One region of the Methylophilus glucosoxydans genome, then DNA from elsewhere that is predicted to be linked to it. Evidence: predicted binding sites of a transcription regulator. Region 1 holds the regulator's gene; the other holds the start of a gene.
What was found. The regulator FNR, encoded in region 1, switches genes on or off when oxygen is low (the NO sensors DNR and NnrR bind a similar motif). The targets are predictions, from matches to a motif close to TTTGATNTANATCAAA.
Positions count from the first base shown of each region.

Region 2: the regulator FNR is predicted to act here: its motif matches at 7,120-7,135, upstream of ACFQ1T_RS11250 (OmpW/AlkL family protein).

Region 1 covers NZ_JBHTJW010000002.1:1,281,002-1,292,186, forward strand. Annotated here, with positions in the region: gene ccoN (cytochrome-c oxidase, cbb3-type subunit I) at 1-204, shown strand, start outside; gene ccoO (cytochrome-c oxidase, cbb3-type subunit II) at 215-841, shown strand; gene ACFQ1T_RS08815 (cbb3-type cytochrome oxidase subunit 3) at 853-990, shown strand; gene ccoP (cytochrome-c oxidase, cbb3-type subunit III) at 1,021-1,917, shown strand; gene ccoG (cytochrome c oxidase accessory protein CcoG) at 1,935-3,380, shown strand; gene ACFQ1T_RS08830 (FixH family protein) at 3,473-3,694, shown strand; gene ACFQ1T_RS08835 (hypothetical protein) at 3,773-4,627, opposite strand; gene fnr (fumarate/nitrate reduction transcriptional regulator Fnr) at 4,658-5,377, opposite strand; gene hemN (oxygen-independent coproporphyrinogen III oxidase) at 5,615-7,000, shown strand; gene ACFQ1T_RS08850 (sulfite exporter TauE/SafE family protein) at 7,010-7,726, shown strand; gene ACFQ1T_RS08855 (DNA ligase) at 7,849-8,691, shown strand; gene ACFQ1T_RS08860 (hypothetical protein) at 8,714-9,133, shown strand; gene hrpA (ATP-dependent RNA helicase HrpA) at 10,097-11,185, shown strand, end outside.
Region 2 covers NZ_JBHTJW010000002.1:1,801,128-1,812,312, forward strand. Annotated here, with positions in the region: gene ACFQ1T_RS11220 (TonB-dependent receptor) at 1-2,009, shown strand, start outside; gene ACFQ1T_RS11225 (ABC transporter ATP-binding protein) at 2,006-2,716, shown strand; gene ACFQ1T_RS11230 (DUF3526 domain-containing protein) at 2,713-4,119, shown strand; gene ACFQ1T_RS11235 (DUF3526 domain-containing protein) at 4,116-5,411, shown strand; gene ACFQ1T_RS11240 (M14 family metallopeptidase) at 5,408-6,463, opposite strand; gene ACFQ1T_RS11245 (hypothetical protein) at 6,706-7,017, shown strand; gene ACFQ1T_RS11250 (OmpW/AlkL family protein) at 7,198-7,899, shown strand; gene ACFQ1T_RS11255 (class I SAM-dependent methyltransferase) at 8,018-8,848, opposite strand; gene ACFQ1T_RS11260 (DUF481 domain-containing protein) at 9,209-10,207, shown strand; gene ylqF (ribosome biogenesis GTPase YlqF) at 10,370-11,185, shown strand, end outside.

The DNA.
Region 1 (11,185 bases):
TGGCGTGCCATGAACGCTGACGGCACATTGGCGTACACCTTCGTTGAAAGTGTGAAAGCCAAGTTCCCATACTACTTCACACGTGCATTGGGTGGTTTCCTGTACATGAGCGGTTTGATCATCATGTTGTGGAATACATATAAAACAGCAACTAACGGCAAAGCAGTCACTGTAGAAGTGCCAGCTGTGGTTGCTCACGCTTAAGGAATTCACTATGGCTACGCATCAAAACAATAGTGGCAATTTTCACGAAAAGATTGAAACCAGCAACTTCCTGCTGATCGTGCTGACCTTCATCACGATCTCGTTTGGTGGTCTGGTCGAAATCGTGCCTTTGTTCTTCCAGAAGTCAACCACCGAGCCTATCCGTGGTCTGGAGCCTTACAACGCGTTGCAACTGGCTGGCCGTGACATTTATCTGCGTGAAGGTTGCTACAACTGCCACTCACAGATGATTCGTCCTTTCCACGCTGAAACGCTGCGTTATGGCCACTACTCGGTTGCTGGTGAGTATGTTTATGATCACCCGTTCCAGTGGGGCAGTAAGCGTACGGGTCCTGACTTGCACCGTGTAGGGGGCAAGTACAGTGATGACTGGCACCGTGTGCACCTGCACAACCCACGTGATGTCGTGCCTGAGTCCATCATGCCAGCCTATCCATGGTTGGAAGAAAACCTGGTTGACGACAAAACCATTGGTGACCATATGGCTGCGCTGCGTAAAGTTGGCGTGCCTTACACCGACGCGCAGATCAAGGCTGCAGGGGATGAAATCAAAGGCAAAACCGAGCAGGACGCACTGGTGGCTTACCTGCAAGTGTTGGGTACACACCTGAAATAAGGAGACGCGCCATGGATATCAACATACTACGCATATTTTTTACAGTACTGAGTTTCGTCCTGTTTGTGGCAATTTTGATTTGGGCATGGCGCAATCGCAACTCCGCGCAATTCAAGGACGCGCAAAATCTGCCGTTCGACCAAGACTAAACACTGCGCGGAAAGGTTAAGGAAAACATCATGAATGATTTTGTAAATGGTTTTTGGCCGATCTGGATTTCGACCATTACCTTGGGCGGGATTGCTTTCTGTGTCGGTTTGCTGATTTTCGCAAGCCGCGTCAAAGTGCCTTTGGATAGCGATAACACCAATGGTCACGAATGGGATGGCATCAAGGAGATGAACAATCCGCTGCCAATGTGGTGGGTAGGGTTGTTTATCATTACCGTAATTTTTGGCCTGACCTATCTGTACCTGTTTCCTGGCCTGGGGACTTACAATGGCAAGTTCGGCTGGTCGGAAGTCAAGCAGTACGAAGCTGAAGTGGCAAAGAACAATGCCAAGATCGCCCCGCTGTATGCCAAATATGCAGCCATGCCGGTAGAAGAAGTGGCCAAGATTCCTGAAGCCCGCGACATCGGTAAGCGTATTTTCTTGAACAACTGTGCTGCTTGTCATGGTTCTGACGCCAAAGGGAGCCGTGGCTTTCCTAACCTGACCGACAATGACTGGTTGTATGGTGGTTCACCTGATACGATCAAGCTGACTATCAACAATGGTCGTAATGGCATCATGCCTCCCATGGCTGCTGCTGTTGGTTCTGAAGAAGATGTGAAAAACGTCGCCAACTACGTATTGAGCTTGTCTGGCAGTATTCATGACTCTGGTCGTGCCAATGCCGGTAAAGACAAATTTGTGGTGTGTGCTGCTTGCCATGGCCCAGAAGGTAAGGGCAATCAGGCGATTGGTGCACCTAACCTGACAGACAACATCTGGTTGCATGGTCAAGGTGAAGCCGCGATTATCAAGCGTATTCATGAAGGTAAAAACAACGTGATGCCAGCCTGGAAAGAAAAATTCAGCCCAGAGCAAATTCATCTGCTGACTGCTTATGTTTGGGGTCTTTCCAACAAATAGGCGAATGCAGATAACCCATGAGCGATATTAAACAAAACGCTGTGAACAAAACCACCATCCCTGAACAGGAGGTGGTTTTGTCACTTTATAAATCCGCAGATAAGATCTATGCCCGTAGCGTCTCCGGTATGTTCAACAACTGGCGCTGGGTCATGGTGTGGGCTACGCAACTGTTTTTTTATGGCGTACCCTGGTTACAATGGGATGGTCGTCAGGCCATGCTGTTTGACCTTGATGCCAAACGCTTTTATATCTTCGGCCTGATTTTTCATCCGCAGGACTTGATCTATCTGTCGTTTTTGCTGATTGTGTCTGCGCTGTCGCTGTTTCTGTTTACGGCCATTGCCGGTCGCTTGTGGTGTGGCTACACCTGTCCGCAAACGGTGTATACCGAGATTTACATGTGGATGGAAAATAAAATCGAAGGCGATCGTATCGCACGTATGCGCCTCGATGATAGCAAATGGAATCTGAACAAGCTCACGCGCAAATCGCTCAAGCAGTTTGCCTGGATCGCCTTTGGCTTGTGGACAGGCGTGACGTTTGTCGGTTACTTCTCCTCCATTCGCGAGCTGGTGCCCAATATTGTGAACTGGCAATTGGGTGGCTGGGAAACGTTCTGGATTTGTTTTTACGGCTTTGCCACCTATGGCAATGCAGGCTATATGCGTGAGCAAGTCTGCAAATATATGTGCCCTTATGCCCGCTTTCAGAGTGCCATGTTTGATGATGACACCATGATTGTGACCTATGACGAGGCACGCGGTGAACCGCGTGGTGCACGCTCTAAAAAAGCTGGCGAGAATGCCAATGGCCTGGGCAGTTGTATTGATTGCAGTATTTGTGTGCAAGTGTGTCCGACCGGAATTGATATCCGTAAAGGCTTGCAGTACGAGTGTATTGGTTGCGGTGCCTGTATTGATGCATGCGACGATGTGATGGACAAAATGGGCTATGCCAAGGGCTTGATCAAATACTCCACGCAGAACGGCATCACCAACCGTTGGAGCCGTCAGCAAATGCTGCAACGTTTGCTACGCCCACGCGTGATTATTTATACAACGATTTTATTGGCGCTCACCATCGGTATGGTAGTCAGTCTCTACTTCAAGCCTGATTTCAGGCTGGATGTGTTACGTGATCGTGCAGTCATGTCTCGCTACACTGATGAAGGCATGATTGAGAACGTGTATAACCTCAAGCTTGAAAATGATACCGAAGCCGTGCATGACTACGCATTGAAGGTCACGGGGCTCGAAGGCTTGGCGGTGCATTTTGCTGACGAGAATAGCCAGGACTTCAAAGGCTTGCGGCCGTTTGAGACACGCAATGTGGTGATTGAGCTGGAGTTGCCTGATGGGGTCACCAGAGCTGGTTCGCATAAAATCTTTTTCGAAATGACGGATTTACAAACCAGCGAAGCGGTCAAAGAAAAGTCGGTCTTTATTGTGCCGAGCAACTAATGGAGCAAAGATTGTCACAACACCAAGCACAGCAGAAACCGGCCGCTAAAGCGGTTGACCAGAAAAAATGGTATCACAACCCTTATGTCTGGATGATTATAGGCGGCCCTTCTGCCGTGATTGTGGCTTCTTTCATCACCTTGTATCTGGCGATTACGCATCCTGATCCAGCGATTGATGATTACTACCGCAAGGGCATAGAAATCAACAAAACGCTGGATGCGCAAGCGCAAGACGGCCAGACAGATGCCATGGCGCCCGCCATCCAGGCGCGTAACCATGCGCAGACCGGTCTGAAACCTGCTGAACAGTAAACTGTCTGCCTATCTCTCAGCGCTGACGAGCACTAATCCCTGATTCAGGCGCGAGCATTGCGGGTAGGGGATCAGCGTTTAGGCAAATAGGCGCACGTTGAAACCTTGCGTGCGCAAAGCCTGAGCATACTGCTGTAATAGCCGGATGTCTGGTGCTTGAATGCTGGCCAGCGTGTCTTGCTGGCTAGGTCTGGCGATGCCATACAACAAAATGCCTTCAATGTTCTCTTTAAGAGGTAGCAACGCCTGCACATAGCCGGCCAATGCGGGGGTGGTGACCAGTTGGTCCGCGATACGTCGCTGCATCACAGCGGTTTGCACCCAGGTCCGGCAAGCCATGCTGCAAGCCTGCAGCCGTTGCAGATGCAGGCTAAGTGGCAAACGCGCATCATTCACTGCCAGCATTTCCGGATCGTTGCCTGCGTCCAGCTTAAACCAGACTTCTCCCCCCATCTGTTGCAGTACCTTTAAGGCTTGCTGTGTCGTGGTCAGATGCATTTGGCTGCCATTGGTAATGAGCCTGACCCGTGCCGGACGGTCTGTTGGTGATGTCTGGCTCAACAATCGCTCAACCAGTGCCAAGGCTTCAGGAAATTGCGGCGAGGTGGTCGGTTCGCCATCTCCGGCAAAAGCGATATCCTGCACATCTTCCGAAAATATACGCTTTGCTGCGTGTAAGTGCTGTCTTAGCCAGTGCAAGCAGGCGCTTAATTCTTCTTGCAGGTGGTCCAAGTCAATGACAGGGGAGGGGCCGCGATGCAGCCCCGGCACCTGGCAATAAATGCAATGCCAGTTACAGCATTGATTCGGGTGCAGGTTGATGCCGATGGAAAGGCCCTGCGCACGGCGGGACCACACGGGATAAACATATTGCCAGGCTTGTTGCGCGGCCATGCGCTGTAAGGCCTCAAATAGAGACGAAGGCAGTGGCATCCCTCAGTGCTTACAACAGTCAGCTGCCGCCTAGCAGGTGCTGGCGTTGAAGATGGTTTTAAGCTTTTCGTGGTCCAGAATACGGATATTCTTTTGCTTGACCTCAATAATGCCTTCATCACTAAATTTGGAGAAAGTACGGCTGACTGTTTCCAGTTTCATGCCCAGGTAGCTGCCGATTTCTTCACGCGTCATGCGTAAAATCAATTCGCTTTTGGAGTAGCCGCGTGCATGCAGGCGTTGCAGCAAGTTGAGCAGAAACGCCGCCAGGCGTTCTTCGGCGCGCATATTGGCCAACAACATCATGACGCCGTTTTCGCGCACGATCTCGCGGCTCATGATTTTGTGCACATGGCGTTGCAAGACAGGAATCTCACGCGACAGGTCTTCGACATGATTGAAGGGCATGACACAGACTTCGGCGTCTTCGAGGGCAATGGCGTTGCAGTTGTGTTTGTCACTGACAATGCCATCCAAGCCCATGATTTCACCGGCCATCTGAAAGCCGGTGACTTGTTCACGGCCATCTTCCGAGACGACGCAGGTCTTGAAAAACCCAGTGCGGATCGCATAAAGCGTGGTGAAAGCATCGCCACTGCTATACAAGTGACCGCCTTGCTTGATTTTTTTGCGGGTGGCAACCATGCCATCCAGTTTAGTCATTTCATCTGTGCTCAAGCCTACCGGCAGGCACAGTTCACGCAAGTTACAATTGGAGCAGGCAACCTTGAAACTGGATTCTGCTTGCATGGAGGGCGTCCTTGACTGACGTTGAACATGCGGCAAATTATACGCCTCTTCGGTTGCGATTTCATTGAACATGGTGTGACCTCTTCCTTTTGTATTTAGGCGCATTATGCAGCAGGCGACGCAAGCTGCATTTGACGTGTGTCAAAAAGCCCTGCATTGGTTTATGGCACAGTAGCGCCAGATGAACCCGTAAAGTCCAGTTTCGGGATACTGATAGGAAAGAATTTGCCAGAAACCATGAACTCCCCGTTGCTGATTACTCAAGAGCATATTGAGCGCTATGATGTCTCCGGGCCTCGTTATACCTCTTATCCGACAGCAGACCGCTTTGTTGAGGCGTTTGACGCCGCTGCTTATCTCAAGGCGGCCGAGCAGCGCAATATCAGCAACTGGACGCAGCCGCTCTCGTTGTATGTGCATATCCCGTTTTGTGCCTCGCTGTGTTTTTATTGTGCATGCAACAAGATAGTCACCAAGCGCTATGAGCAAGGCGCGGTTTACCTCAACTACCTGCAACGCGAGCTTGATTTGCACTTGGACAAGTTTGCCAAAAAGCAAACCGTCAACCAGTTGCATCTGGGCGGGGGCACGCCGACGTTTCTCAATGATGCCGAGTTGACCCAACTCATGCAGATGTTCAAGCAGGCGTTTGCCTTTGCCAAAGACGGTGAATACTCGATTGAAATTGATCCACGTACCGTCAATCAGCAACGCTTGCAACACTTGCGCGAGCTGGGCTTTAACCGCCTGAGTTTTGGCGTGCAAGACTTTGATGCCGAGGTACAGCAGGCCGTGCACCGGGTGCAGTCTTATGCGCAAGTTGAAAGCCTGATGCAACATGCGCGCGACCTGGAGTTTGCCTCTATCAATACCGACTTGATTTACGGCTTGCCCAAGCAAACCCCGGCGACCTTCCGCCAGACCATCGCCCAGATCATTCAATTGCGGCCAGACCGTATCGCGTTATATGGCTACGCGCACTTGCCGTCACGTTTCAAGCCGCAACGCCGGATTTTGCAAGCGGACTTGCCACATGCCGTAGATAAAATCCAAATGCTGTCAGAAGCGATTCAGCAGCTGATGCTGGCAGGCTATGTCTTTATCGGCATGGATCATTTTGCTTTGCCTGATGACCCGCTGGCGATTGCCAAACAACAGGGCAGGTTACACCGCAACTTTCAGGGCTATAGCACCATGGCTGATCAGGATATTCTGGCTTTGGGTGTCTCCGCGATTGGCAAGATCGGTGCTACTTACAGCCAGAATGCCAAAACCCTCGAAGAGTATTACGACTTTCTTGACCAAGGCCAGTTACCGATTGTGCGAGGGCTGGCATTAAGCCGCGATGACCTGATCCGCCGTGCCGTGATCATGGCGGTCATGTGCCATGGTGAACTGAGTTACGAATCCATTGAGTTGTCTTACATGGTCAATTTCAAGCAATATTTTCAGGCAGAAATTGCGCAATTGGCCGAGAAAGAGAAACAAGGCCTGGTCGTACTCGAAGACGATGGCCTCAAAGTCACCGAAATGGGCTGGTATTTTGTGCGCGCCATTGCCATGGTGTTTGACCGTTATTTGCAGCACGATGCCAACCGTGCAAGGTTTTCCAAAATCCTTTAAACTGCTGGCATGTTAGCCAGTTTACTCTTGACTGCTTTTGTCATGGGGCTGGCAGGCGGCCCGCACTGTGTGCTGATGTGTGGCGCTGCTTGCGGCGCCATGCAAACGCCGCCGAATCTTTCTAGTCCCCCGCGTTCCATCCCTCTGCGTGTCGTACAGACCATCCCATGGAGTTTTTACCTGGGCCGTATGCTCGGCTATGGCTTGCTCGGCGCGATTGCTGCCGAAACCTTGCGCGGTTTGGCCTGGTTATCCAATCAGAGCCATCTGTTTCAACCATTGTGGACGTTCTCGCATACGCTGATCTTCGCCTGGGGCGTGTTGCTGCTTATCCTCGGCCGACAGCCACAATGGGCGGTGCAGCGGGCCCAATTGGTCTGGGCATGGATCAAGCAACATACCGCGCATGCCAGGTCGGGCTATTTTGTGACCGGCATCGTCTGGGCCTTGCTACCTTGCGGCTTGCTGTACTCGGCGGTAATGCTGGCCTCCCTCCAGTCGCAATGGCTGCAAGGCGCACTGGTCATGATTGCCTTCGCGACCGGTTCCGCCACCATCCTCGCCTTGGCCCCCTTTTTCTGGCGCGCGGGCCAGCAAAGCCTGCCGCGCTGGTTCAGTGAAGCGGCAGGCATGCGCCTGAGTGGCGGCTTGCTGGTCGCCCTCAGCCTGGTGGCGCTGTGGATGGACGTCATGCATCACGACAAACTGTGGTGCCAGTTGTTATAGCCGTGTCTGATTGTTTGCACCAGCAGCCTCCAGGATGCTCGTTTTCGCCATCCGTGTATTGCCTACCTAGTTAAATTCCGCTAACTTACGGTTGTTAAATTAAATTAACAATTGGGGCGGTGATGATGATATGGATGCGCATCTGTTTTTTACTGTGGCTGATCAGTCAGCCTGGCATGCCAGCCTATGCGCAGGTACCAGAAATCCTGCTGGCACAGGTCTACCACGAAGGCATCGCTGTCAACGACTACTTGGTCAGCGAAAAGCTAGACGGCATACGCGCCGTGTGGGATGGCAAACAACTGATCAGTCGACAGGGCCATCCCATCCACGCGCCGGCCTGGTTTGTGCAAAAATTCCCCCAACAGCCCCTGGATGGTGAACTGTGGATCGCCCGCGCACAATTTGAACGACTCTCTGCCACCGTGCGCCGCGCCCAGCCTGATGAAGCAGAGTGGCGGCATGTGGCCTATTATGTGTTTGAACTGCCAATGGCCCCAGGCACTTTCACTCAACGTGCCCAGCACATCGAGCAACTGGTCAAGCGTCAGCAGAGCCCGTATCTCAAAGCCATCAAACAGTTTCGCGTGGCAGATGCCGCTGCCCTCAAACGCACGCTGGACTGGGTGGTGGCCCGCAAAGGCGAGGGCCTCATGTTGCATCAAGCCGATGCACCTTATCTGACCGGCCGTAGCCATGTGCTACTCAAACTCAAGCCACAGCTGGATGCCGAAGCCAAAGTCATTGCCTACGTGCCCGGCAAAGGTAAATACCAAGGTAAAATGGGCGCGTTACTGGTAGAAACCGCGCAAGGGATACGTTTTAAACTTGGCACCGGCTTTAAAGATAGCGATCGCGCAAACCCGCCGCCGATCGGCAGCCAGGTGACCTATTCCTACCGCGACCTCACCAAAAACGGCAAACCCAAATTTGCGCGCTTTGTACGGGTACGGCCACCGGAATAATTGACACAGAAAGGATCACACAATGAAATGGATGCTTGGATTGGTCGGCGTTTTTGTTGCAATCAACGCCTATGCGATGGATTTAAGCGGTGTTTACAGCTGTACCGGTGACGATGCACATGAAGGCAAATACACCGGCACAGTTACCATGAAATTGCGCCCGGAACATAGTAAAGGCGCGGATGCCAGCTATGATTTTGAACTGGCTGTGCCGGACTATGGCACCTATAAAGGCCACGCTGCCGTGCACGGCATGCATGCGGCGATGCATTTTGCCTTGCCGATGGAAAATGGCGAATATGGCGGCAAGACGCATGATTATGGAACCGGGATTGCCGAGTTTAAGAAAAATGCCAAGGGGCAGTTGAGTTTTAGGAAGTTTTATTTTGAGCCTGGGTTTAAAGGTGGCAATACGGGAGTGGAGGAGTGTGTGAGGAAGTAATTTTTAGAATTTTAATTAGAGGTTTATGAATGTTGGATAGGTCATTTTCCTCTGTCGGCGAGTTAATTTCTTTGCCCTGCATCCCGTTCAATCTTAGGTGAAAAGTAGAAGTTGTAGGGTGGGCATGAATGCCCACGCGGATTGGTGTGTGTTGTATGTGATGTTCTGTTTCGCCTGTAGGCGAGTTACTTTTCTTTGCTTGCACAAAGATAAAGTAACCAAAAGAAAGTGCACCCCAACTTCCGCTTGTTTCCTGCGTTGCTCGGTTTAGGACTATCGTCCGTTGCTTTGCCGGACTTAGGCATAAGCGCTCGCAGAACTCATCCTAGCGGCCTGCACAAAACGCAGGCCACCGCGGGATTCGGACAGCCGCTCGCTCCATCTTATTTTGCCTGCGCTACTCGGCGCGGCAGATAGGGGCCCGAAAACCCATGAGCACCATCGATTGTGCATTGAATAAAAAGAATTTTGTTTTTGTACCCTCCAAATTTCTACTATGTGAGTTTGGCGAGTCAAATCCCATTCATCACGCTGAGTAGCGGAGACAAAGTAAGAAATAAGGGAGCGACTGTCTGAGCTCCGCGGCAGCTTGCGGTGTGTGCAAGCTGCTAGGGCGAGTTTCGTGACCGCTTACTTTGTTGATAACTAAGACTGCTAAGCAGTCTGTTACGGCGTAGGCTAACTCGCGTAGCGATGTTAAGCGTAGCGGCCGTAGCCAACAACGCAAGGCAGCCGAAGGCCGGGATGGCTGGGTGCCCTCTTTTTGGTTACTTTTTTGGGGCAAGCAAAAAAAGTAACTCGCCATTAAGGCGAAAAAACATACATTAAACTAGAGAAACTTAAGTTATATGTAAGCAGCTAGGCTGCATGCCAATTCGCATGCCATGATAAAATCACCTCCCTATGACTGCCGTCTCTCCCATCCAACTCATCAGCCAACTCGAAAAACAACTCCCCCAGTGCATGCTGGCTGATCGCTTTCCGCTCAAGCGTCGTTTGCAGCAGCTACGTGATGCTTTAAAACAAAATAAACCCGTGGATAAAGCGCTGGTGGAACTTGCACACAAGGTGCAGGCTTCCCAGCAGCGTTTGCAGGCACGTCAGGCGGCGTTACCCCGGCCTGATTACCCGCCAGAGTTGCCAGTGAGTGGCAAAAAGGATGAGATTGCGGCGGCGATTGCCAAGCATCAGGTGGTGATCGTTTGTGGTGAAACCGGTTCGGGTAAGACCACACAATTACCCAAAATCTGCCTCGAGCTCGGTCGCGGGGTGAGTGGCTTGATTGGCCATACCCAGCCACGCCGGATTGCTGCGCGCTCGGTGGCGTCGCGCATTGCGCAGGAGCTGCAAAGTCCGCTCGGTGAGGTGGTCGGTTACAAGGTGCGCTTTAACGACAAGTTGTCCGAGCGCAGTTACGTCAAGTTGATGACGGACGGGATTTTGCTGGCGGAGACGCAGAGCGATAAATTCCTTAACGGCTATGACACCATCATTATCGACGAGGCGCACGAGCGCAGCCTGAATATTGATTTTCTGTTGGGCTATCTCAAACAGTTACTCCCCAAGCGGCCAGATTTGAAAATCATCGTCACCTCGGCGACGATTGATGCAGACCGCTTCTCGAACCACTTTGATGGCGCGCCAGTGATTGAAGTGTCTGGCCGGACTTATCCGGTGGAAATCCGTTACCGGCCGCTGGGCAACAAAACCACCATGGTGGCCGTGGAAGTGCCGATTGATGACGGGCTGGATGACATAGACCGTTTTGCGCAGGACCTGATGGGCATCAAGCGCAAGCCGCCGCGTACCGAGACGCGCTGGCTGGAAGAGGATGACGAAGAGGAAGTCATGGAAGATGCCATCCTCGATACCGCCGAGGATTTGTTGCGTCTGGGGGATGGCGATATTCTGGTGTTTTTGCCGGGTGAGCGTGAAATCCGTGATACCGCCGAGCATCTGCGTAAATACCAGGGCCGCTCGCCCAAGCTGAAGTCGATTGAGATTTTGCCGCTATTCGCGCGCTTGAGCATAGAGGACCAGCAAAAGATTTTC
Region 2 (11,185 bases), 520 kb from region 1:
CGGCGGTAACGGTTTATGCTGAAGACTCGGTAGAACTGGACCCCTCCAAACAAAGCAGTAAAGCCAAGAAAAATGAAGCACCGGTCAGCAGTATCGAGCTGGATAGCGTCGTGGTGCTTGGCAAAAAAGAGCAAGTCTCAGCCACTGATAAAGGCCTGGCTGGCTCGGTAGATGTCATTACGCGTCAAGAACTCGAGTACGAACACGTCACCGATACCCTGGAATTGTTTAGCAAAACACCAGGCGTGGTGCTGTCTCGCTTTAGTCAGGGCATTGTCAATACCGAAGTGTCTATCCGCGGTTTTAGTGGCGATGGCGAAACGCCCAATGCCAAAGTGCTGGTAGATGGCATTCCGTCCAATTTGTTCTCAGGTCTCAGTGAGCTGGATTACCTGTTCCCCACCAACATTCAGAGCGCCCAAGTATTTAAAGGCACCAGCGACGCTTCGACCGGCCTGTTTGCCACCGCAGGCAACTACAAGGTAGAAACTCGTAAAGACGTCGACAAGCAATTGCAATTTGGCTATGGCAGCTTTCAAACGCGCGAAATGCAAGGCTACTATGGTGAAAAACAAGGTGATTTCACCCAAAACTATGCGATTGGTTATCGCAAAGGCAATGGCTTCCGCGCCCATACCGAAAATGAAAAAATTGCCTTGTCCGGCCGTTGGCAGCTGGATTTCGAGCAGTCCAGCCTGGCATTGAGCGCCAAGTATGGCAAATACAACTCGCCTGAAGCACCGGGTTTTATGTCTAAAGAACAAGCGCGTGATGACCGCAGAGGCGTGGCGCCCAATGCACTCAACGATAGCGGTGAAAAAGAATTCAAGCATTTAAGCCTGCATTACGATTACTTTTTTAATAACGACCTTGATTTAAGCCTGAAAGCTTATTGGCAGAACTTTGGTCGTGAACGCAATGTACGTTTTTTTGGATCACCGGGCCTGGAACATCGCTTGGAAGACGAGACCTCGATTGGCTTTATGAGCAAGTTAAACTGGAAAATCAATCCCAGCTGGGCTTTTGAAACCGGCTACGATATTGAACGCCAGCATGTCGATGAATTCCGTCAACGCTTGACCACTATCCGGCGCAATGCCCAATACGACTTCACCGCACAAGGCATTTACGCCAAATTTGAAAACACGCCGCTGGACTGGTTACGCTGGAACCTGGCCTATCGGGTGGATTATTTGAACAGCGACCCTAGAAACCAGTTTGTGATTAATGGGAATACGCTCAGGACACGCATGCTGGATAACCAGACCATCGTACAACCCAAATTCAACTTGTTTGCCAACCTGAATGCGCAGCAAACTTTATTTGTAAATGCCGGGCGCAGTTTTCAAACACCCACTGGCGTTAACCTTAATCTCTATAGTACCAATGGCCCGACCAACGTAAAGGTTGCGATCAACGATGGCTGGGAATTAGGAATCAAGAGCCAGTGGCATCCTGATTTGAATACGCGTCTTTCTTATTGGCAACAAAAAGCTGAAAACGAATTTATTAATATTGACAACATTAACCAACTCATCGGTTCCACCCGCAGGCAAGGGATAGATGCCAGTTTTGACTATGCGTTAGACGAGCAATGGCACTTTTGGGGCAATGTGTCACGGGTAGAGGCCATTATCGTGAAACCGGATGCATTACATCCGCAATTCAAGGATAACTCGGTCCGCAGCATCCCCTCTTACACCGCCTCGCTGGGCTTGCAATATGCGCCCAATGCAAACTGGATTGCACGTGTTCACGTGGATAGCCAAGGCGACTACTACGTCAATGAGAGTAACCAGGGCGGAAAATACGGCGGCTATACGCTGACCAATGCCAATATTGACTATAAAACCAGCTGGGGACGCGTCAGCTTGTTAGCCAATAATATTTTTGATCGCTACTATGAGTATGTGTATGACTTTTCATCCACAGGTGCGACCAACCAGCTTAACTTCGCCCCAGGTACTGGCCGTAACTTTATGCTCACAGCAACGGTGGATTTTTTATGACTGCATTGCTATCGATTCAACAGCTCAGCCTGGGGTTTTCCAAGCGGAAAATTCTAAATCAGCTTGAGCTCAACTTACAGGCAGGTGAAGTCGTCTCTGTGCTGGGCAGCAATGGCGCCGGTAAATCAACGCTGCTGAAAAGTATTTTAGGCTTACATGACACGGCCGAACAAACAGGCAATATCCTGATTGCCGGTATTGATATCGCGCAGGACCGCCAGCGGGCGCTATCGCACCTTGCCTATGTGCCGGAGCAACCTGCCGTGTATGGACATCTCTCTGCGATAGCAAATATCCGTTACTTTTTAAGCCTGGCCAATATAGGTGAAGAAAAGGATATTAACAGCTGCCTGACCATGGCCGGCTTGCCGGAAACAGCCTGGCACCGGCCTTGCAGCGAATACTCCAAAGGCATGAAGCAAAAGGTGATGCTGGCGTTTGCACTTGCCAAACAGGCCACACTGCTGTTGCTCGATGAGCCTAATTCAGGGCTGGATCCACAGGCTACCGAAGACTTAAACCAGCTGATTGTGCAATGCAAAGAAAGTGGCATGGGCGTGCTGGTGGTCACGCATGATGTGTTGTCCGCCATTGGTTTTTCTGACCGCTTGCTGATGCTGACCAATGGGCAGTTGCAACCGGTAATGCTGGACCAGTCAGCACTGACACTGGATAGCCTGAAAAAACTGTATCAAGGGCAGGCATGAGCGCATTGATCTGGAAAATCGCCTGCAATGAATGGCGCAGGTTATGGCATGCGCGGGTTCCGGCATTGTTAATGATAGTGCTGGTGACATTATGGGGCATTGCCGCCCTTGCCGCCCATCACCACTGGCAAGATCATGCACAGACGGTAGCTAAGGTGACAGCGCGCAGCCAGCATGACTGGCAATCGCAACCCGACCGTCATCCACACCGGGTCTCGCATTTTGGCGATTTCGTCGCCAAGCCGGTCCATCCGCTCAGTGTGATCGAGCCCGGCATCCTCGACCAGTCTGGCCATCTGGTGTATCTAGAAGCACATCGCCTGAACAGTGCCAACTTCAACCCGGCGACTGAAGCCACTACGCTGGGCCGCTTTTCATTGATTACACCGGCCATGATCGTGCAATGGTGGATGCCACTGTTTTTGATCATGATTGCCTATGCCACCGTCACTGCCGATAAAATCACCGGCATCCTGGCTTTCATGCGCGGCAATGGCACCCCAGGCTGGGCGATTGCCGCCGGAAAATGGCTGGCACTGTTTTTACCATTGCTGCTCCTTTTGTGCCTGCAAGCACTGTTGACGCTGGCATGGAGCTGGCAGAGCGATCAGTTATTGGCCAGGCTGGCGCTCATGTTGCTGGCCCAAGCGCTTTACATTGCCGGCTGGTGCCTGCTGGTCGTCACCGTGTCCTGGTACAGCCGGCAACTGCATAGTGCCTTGCTGACGTTATTGCTGTGCTGGGTCTGTGTCTGCATCATTTTTCCGCGCGGGCTGGCGAATCTGGCCCAGATCGCCTATCCAACACAGCCTCGCGCAGAGGCTGAATACCATGCAGAAAGCAAGCTGCAAAGCATAGGTGACAGCCATAACCCTGACGATCCGCATTTTGCAGCATTTAAACAAAGCATTCTCGACCAGTATCATGTCAGCAGCGTTGAAGACCTGCCTGTCAACTACAATGGCCTGCTGATGCAGGAAGGCGAGCGCCTGACCACGGCCGTCTACCGCGAACAACAGGCATTGCATGACGCACAGCTGGCAAAACAGAATGAAAGTATCCGGCACTGGTTATGGCTCACACCGGCATTGGCGCTGCAATATATACAGATGGCGGCTAGCGGCAATGACCTGCCGCACCACCAGGCGTTTATCCGGCAGTCGGAAGCCCGGCGGTATCAATTAATCCAATATCTGAACCAGATCCACACTTACAAAGTGGATCAGCATGACGATAAGAACACGCGTGTTTCTGCCGACTTTTGGAAGAACGCGCCCCGTCCCCCAGTGAATCTGCCACCGATGGCAGTCAGCCACGCCAGTCTGACAGCTGCCTTTCTGGTGTTGATTGGCTGGCTGTTATTGCCTGGCTCCATGCTTGTTAGGGTTTCGCACCGACTATGAAACATGAATTCACTCTGCTGCTCAAGCAACGCAGCCTGACCCTATTGCTTTTGCTCAGCCTGGTACTGGTTAGTTTTAGCTTGTTAAACGGCTGGCAAAATATCCGTCATATCCAGTCCCAGATCCAGCATGCGCAACAGGAAGAGACCCTGCGCAAGCAGGACTTTATCCAGCACAACAGTCATGACGGGGCACTTGAGGCAGGAGAAGTCGGCTATTACCTGTTCCACAACGTCTATTACCGCCCTGGCGAATGGAGCTTTATTGCCCTGGGCAACCGGCTGGTGGTGCCGTACGTGCAACGGATACGTTTACTCGGTTTGCAAAGCCAGCTTTACGATGGTGAGTCACATCACCCTGAATATGTGATGCTGGGTACCTTTGACTATGCTTTTTTGCTGGTATTTTTTGCGCCCTTGCTCTGTATCGCCCTGATGCATGACCTGAAAGCCAGCGAGCAACAAGCGCAACGTTTACTGTTTTTGCATAGCCTGGTAAAAGAACCAGGTCATTTCTGGTTTAAACGGGTGTTATCCCGCTGGGTGCTTGTCACGCTTGTCTTCGTACTCCCGTTATTACTGTTTGCCGGGATGCACTCGCTTTCCTTGTCACCCCTGTTACAGGTTTTAACAATTACAGCCTTATATACGTTTTTATGGTCTGTATTGTGTAGTGCAGTCAGCCTGCGCAAACGAGCGCTCAACGCCAACTTCAATGCCATGTTGCTGAGCAGCATTTGGGTCATGTTATGCGTGGTCTTACCGAATCTTTGCCAGCTATGGCTGCACGCCCGTTATCCCTTGCAAGACGGTAGCCAGCTTGCCATGCAGCATCGGCAATTGGTACATGGCGCCTGGGATTTACCAAAAGAGGATACGCTGAAACCCTTCTATGCCTTGTATCCGCAATGGAAAGATACTCCGCCCGTCACAGGCCGCTTTCACTGGAAATGGTACTTTGCCTTTCAGCATATGGGCGACGTCCACTTGCAAGCACAAGTGGCTGCCCGGACACGAACCTTACAAATGAGGGCGGATGCCGCAACAAAAATCGGGCGGTGGTTACCCACGGTCTGGGCGCAAACACAACTGGAAGCGGTCGCATGCAGCGATATTAGCCATTTGCTAGTACACAGACTGCAGATAGAGAAGTTTCACACCCGCCTGCGTGAAGCCATCTACCCTTTTTTGTTTGAGGAGCGGGCACTACATCGCAAAGAGATTGAATCCATGCCAGTCTTTGACGCAAACGAGCCGTGCGCGCAAGGTGCGCATCCTGATGGCAACAGCTAAGGGGCCTTCACCACACCGATAGATAATGTGACTTCGCCCGCGCGTATCGGTGGCGTGGCATTTTGAATCAGGATGCGCCCGGCCACAGGCGCACGCAAAGTTTCAATCTTCTCGCCAAAATAATCCGTCACTTCACCTACGACCTGCCCTGCTGTCACCCAATCGCCAATGCTGGATTTGGCCGTAAACAAGCCGGTTTGCTGGCTGCGTATCTCAACCATTTTGCTGTAATAATGAATTGGCGAGGCTACCTTTGTCCTGTGTTGCGTGCTGACATCTATCGTTTCAGGCGCATCTATCATGCCCAAGCCACTCATGGCCTGTGCACAAGCTTGCGTGATCATGGCCACAAAAGCGGCATCGCGCTGTGCAAACTGGCCGACTTCCAGCGTCAATGCAGGCTTGCCCCTGGTCTGTGCCGTATTCGGATATGAGATGGAATGATCAGGATCATTGGGCCTGCCGTCATAGAGCACAATGTCTGGCAATCCTAAAAGATCAGCAAAATGCTGTGTTCTGGCATCCAGCGCTGGCACGTGCAACACCGGGGAATACACATGTGGCCATAAATGCTGGTTGGCACTGCCAGAATGGATGTCAATCAGGTAATCCGTTTTGCTGATGACTTGCGCCGTTAAAAAATCGGCGATCTGCTCAGTCAGGGTGCCCTGTGCGCTACCAGGAAACACCCGGTTCAGGTTTTTCTCATCGACTGGACTCAGTGCAATGCGACGTGCATGAAAACCTTCAAGATTCGCCAGATGAATTAGAATCAAGGTCCCTTTCAAGTGTTCAGGCTGTATCTGCTTGCGCAACTGCTGCAAGGCCAGTATCGAAGGAAATTCATCGCCATGGATACCTGCTGTCAGGGTCAATACCGGTCCTGAAGTTTGCCCATGAATCACCGTCACCGGAATCGCCGTTGACGACACGGCCATCATCCACGAAGAGACAGTGCCTGACGCAATCTGCTTGCCCGCCAACTCAAAGGCCTCCCTTGCATGCAAACTTCCCCAAGACATCAACAGCATGCAAAGCCAGCAGAAACGCATTTTTTCCTCCTCAATGATATGCAACATTGTTGCGGAATAAGGTGTATATGTAAAGCGTTAAACCAGCAGTGCGCTCGCCAACGGCGATGATTGAGCGAGTCATCGAATGGCTAAACGGATGAACTAAAGAAACTAATCGCTTACATGCCTTACTAAAAGATTGATGCACATGATTTAAACGCCTATGATCTGCTTTTTAATTCATGGCTTGTTGTTATACCGCTTTTTTAATGGAGTCCCGCATGCGTATACTGACCCTCTCCGCTCTTTTGATCTTGACCTTCAGCGAACCAGTTTTTGCGCGCAATATCAGCGTCGAACAATCTGAAGCCGCCAGTGCCCGCGATGCCGTAGGCGACGCCATGAGCAAACTCAGCGATATCGAGCAAAAAATTCAACGCCAGCAAGCCGTGCTGACGCAAGCACAAGAAACGCTTAAACAATATCAGGCGGAAAAAGCCCAGATTGAAAAAGACCTCGATGCCAAAAAAGCCATCTTTGAACAAAAGTCCAAAGCACTGGATGAAGCCTGGAAGCAACGCAACGACTACTGACCCAACGATCCAGCCACCCAAAAACCAGTCTAAGGACTGGTTTTTTATCACTCCATGCGTGCGCTTTGCTGTTTGCACGGCGTTTTAGGCAAATCCAATCCAGTTGACCTGCATCAATATACGGCCTGACTTGCCGACCTACAATGCATTCAAGTTCAATGCACTAATGGAGTGATCACAATGAAAAAAACCGCAATCAGTTTAATGTTGGCTGCTTTATTGCCAGCCCTCAATGCTCAGGCAGAACAAGGCGACTGGGTCGTCCGCCTGCGCGCCACCAATATCAGCCCGAACGAAAGTAGCGATCTGGGCAAATATGTAAACAAAAATATTGCGGCAGGCGCGATGTCTAGCGGTGCAGAATTAAAAGCGGACAGCAATACTATTCCTGAGCTGGATATCAGTTACTACTGGACCAAAAACATTGCGACAGAACTGATTCTGGCGCTGGGCTCCAAGCACGATGTCAGCATCACCAAAGACTCAGGCACTACCGTCACCAATCAATTACTGGGTAGCATTGATGCTTTACCGCCAACCTTAACCGCACAATGGCACTTTAACCCCGACCAAACCTTTGACCCCTATGTCGGCGCCGGTATTAACGCAACCTTTATGCTGGACCGCCGCCTCGACCTGCGTCAAGGCCCATTAGCAGGTCAAAAAATCAAAATTGACCGTGACAGCTTTGGTCCTGCCTTGCAGGCTGGTCTGGATGTTAACCTCAAGGATGGCTGGTTGCTGAACGCGGATGTGAAATACATCTGGATGAATACCACCGTAAAAATGCAAAACCCGCTCAATGGCAACGCCTGGACAAAAATTGATGACCTGGATATCGATCCATGGGTGATCAGCCTGGGTTTCGGCAAACGCTTCTAGTTAGGCGCATAACGTCTCTTCCCTGGGGCAAAGCATTAGCTCCATTCACCTCTGATACTCTCCCAGTGTCAGAGGTTTTTTTATCTGCGCCTGACTGAGCGTAGCCTAAAAACAAATGCTAAAAGTGAAACCTTGGCGCAAGGCCAGACAAATGTAACTGCTCCAGCAATTGCAAGCCGCGCTCACGCGCGCTGCGTTTACGCTGGCCAGTATACTTGGCAATGATCAGTTCATTTTTCATAGAATGCTCCCAGCCTACCAGCTCGGTCACGGTCACCTGATAGCCATGCGCTTCCAGCGCAAGGCAGCGCAGCACATTGGTCACCTGGCTGCCAAACTCACGCGTATGGATAGGATGACGCCACAACTCACTTAAAAAGGTTTTTGATAAGGCCTCAGCTTTATGTTGCCGTAGCACTTCAGCCACCTCCGCCTGACAACAAGGCACCAACACCATAAACTGTGCCTGCTTTTGCAAGCCAAATGCAATCGCATCATCGGTGGCGGTGTTGCAGGCATGCAAGGCCGTCACAATATCAACCTGTTCTGGCAGTTGCGCGGACTGCATGGCTTCTGCCACTGTCAAATGCTCAAACTGCATGCGGCTAAAGTCGCATGCTTGCGCCAGTTGACGCGACTTTTCAATCAATTCACCGCGGCTCTCAATGCCAATCACTTGGCCTGCCTGATGTTGTTTCAGCAACAAGTCATACAAAATAAAGCCCAGGTAAGATTTACCGGCGCCGTGATCAACCAAGACGGGCGAAGGCTGTTTTTCCATCACCGCCTGCATCAGCGGTTCGATAAAATTGACCAGATGATAGACCTGCTTAAGTTTGCGGCGGCTATCCTGATTGAGCTTACCGTCGCGGGTGAGGATATGTAAGGCCTGCAATAAGGGCAAGGATTGGCCAGGCCTGACCTCGGGGGGCAATAATGTTTGGACCATGTTGCGGACTACTTTAAAATGCTAATACGCCAGTTTAACAGCACAATTGTTTGACGGCACGTGAGTTTAAGCGCATGAGATGAACGGCATATGCCTAAGTGCGCCTGCTACAGTCTTTGAGTCCGATTTTAGCGGGAACTCTCAGGCTGGTTTTGCAATCATGTAAGAGACAGGGTGGTCAGTTTTATAAAAAACACCCGCCTTTGCAGCGCAACCGCTGCATTCAATCCGCTGCCACGCAGCGCTGTTGTTCAATCGAATCAGGGAGTAGTACCTATGCCGCAACAATCCATTCTTCAGGCACGCCGATATCTATCCTACACCGCGCCATCACAACCGTGGCGATGGTTGCAATGGGTCTTGTTACTGCTCCTGCTAACGACGCATCTGGCGCAAGCAGATACGGTATGGCTCAAAAACGGGGACAAAATCACCGGGACGCTAGGCGTCAAAATCTCAAACAAGCTCACCTTTAAAACCAGCTATGCAGACGAGATTAAAATCAACTGGGATGACATCCACAGTATTGATGCGGAAAAATCTATCCTGATGCAGCTATCAGATGGCAGTATCGTTACCGGACGTTTGATACACAGTACTGAGGGTCAGGTCATTCTGGATGAGGAAACGAATACACGGCTGGTGGACACTGAACTCGGCGAAATTCATTACATCAATCCGACCCTGGATCTGATTGGCGAAGGCTATGTCTGGACCGGGAACATGAGCCTGGGCGGTGCTTTTAACAACGGTAACAGTAAAAACCGCAACATGCAGTTTAATGGCGAGTCGATTTTGCGCGGCTTTGATACGCGCTATACCGTACAGGGCTACTACTATTGGGCTGCAGATAAAGATCGCCAGACTCAGAATAATGGGCGAGTCCGTGGTCAGTACGATCACTTTTTCACCAAAAAGTGGTATGGCTACTTGAACACGATTCAGGAAAAAGACCGCTTCCGCGACATTCGCTTGCGTAGCACCTACAGTGTGGGGACGGGTTACCAGTTTTTTGAAAGCGAAAAACGCAATCTTTCACTGGAAGGCGGTCTGTCATACATTACCCAGGATTATTACGAGGAAAGTAACGAGAATCATGCGGCCTTGCGTTGGGCGGTCAACTATAACCAATACCTGTTTGATTCATTTGTGCAAGCATTCCACCGGCATGAAGTCACTTACACGCCGAACTCGCCGTCACAAATCCTGCTTTACAGCTCTACCGGCTTGCGTTTTCCGTTTATTTTCGGCTTGAGTGCCTCTACACAAGTCGACTATAACTATGACAGCCGCCCTGTCGATGAACGGCGTAAAGGCGATACGCGCGCGCTGTTTACGCTGGGTTACAGCTGGAAGTAATCGCTAAAAAGACAATCGTATTTAGTGGCTGGCCGCTTAAATGTTAAAATACGCGCTTGATGGTGAGGTGCGCAGCTGATAACGGCATAGAGCTTCCTCACACAACCGGGTACGGCAAAGACATTGAACCCGTATTTTTTGAGTTAAGCATGGAGCAAAAATATGGCGATACAATGGTTTCCGGGGCACATGACTTCTGCCCGCAAAAAAGCAGAAGAGACACTGGAACACATTGATGTCGTCATTGAAGTACTGGACGCCCGCGTACCCGCCGCCAGCCACAACCCCATGATTGAGGAAATGCGTAATTTCCGCCAGCGCCCTAACCTCAAAATCCTCAACAAAGCCGATCTGGCTGATCCGAATGTGACGCAAGCCTGGTTGAATTACTTTAACAGCCAGCCCAATACCAAAGCGGTTGCCCTCTCCTGCAAAAAGCCCGGTGATGCAAAAAAAATCCCAGGTCTATGCCGCCAACTGGCCCCGCATCGCGGCACGCCGCTGAAACCCTTGCGCATGATGATCATGGGGATTCCCAACGTCGGCAAATCCACCTTGATGAATGCCCTGCTCAACCGGCGTGCAGCCAAGGTCGGCGATGAACCGGCCGTGACCAAAAGCCAGCAACGTTTCGAACTGAGCGACAGCCTCAACATCACGGATACGCCGGGCATGATGTGGCCCAAAATCGAACACGCCTCAGATGGGTATATGCTGGCCGCCAGCCATGCGATTGGCCGCAATGCAGTGATTGATGAGGATGTGGCTGAGTTTTTGGGCAATGTGTTGTTGAAGCAATATCCAGCGCTCATGAATACACGCTACAAGCTGGACGTGATGAAACTGAATGTGGCTGAAATAGATGGCATTGATTTGTTGCAAGCCATTGCCAAACGCAGAAGCTACAAACGCAATGATGGAGAGTGGGATATGGAGCGCACAGCCATGGCCTTGCTCACAGACTATCGAAGTGGCGCC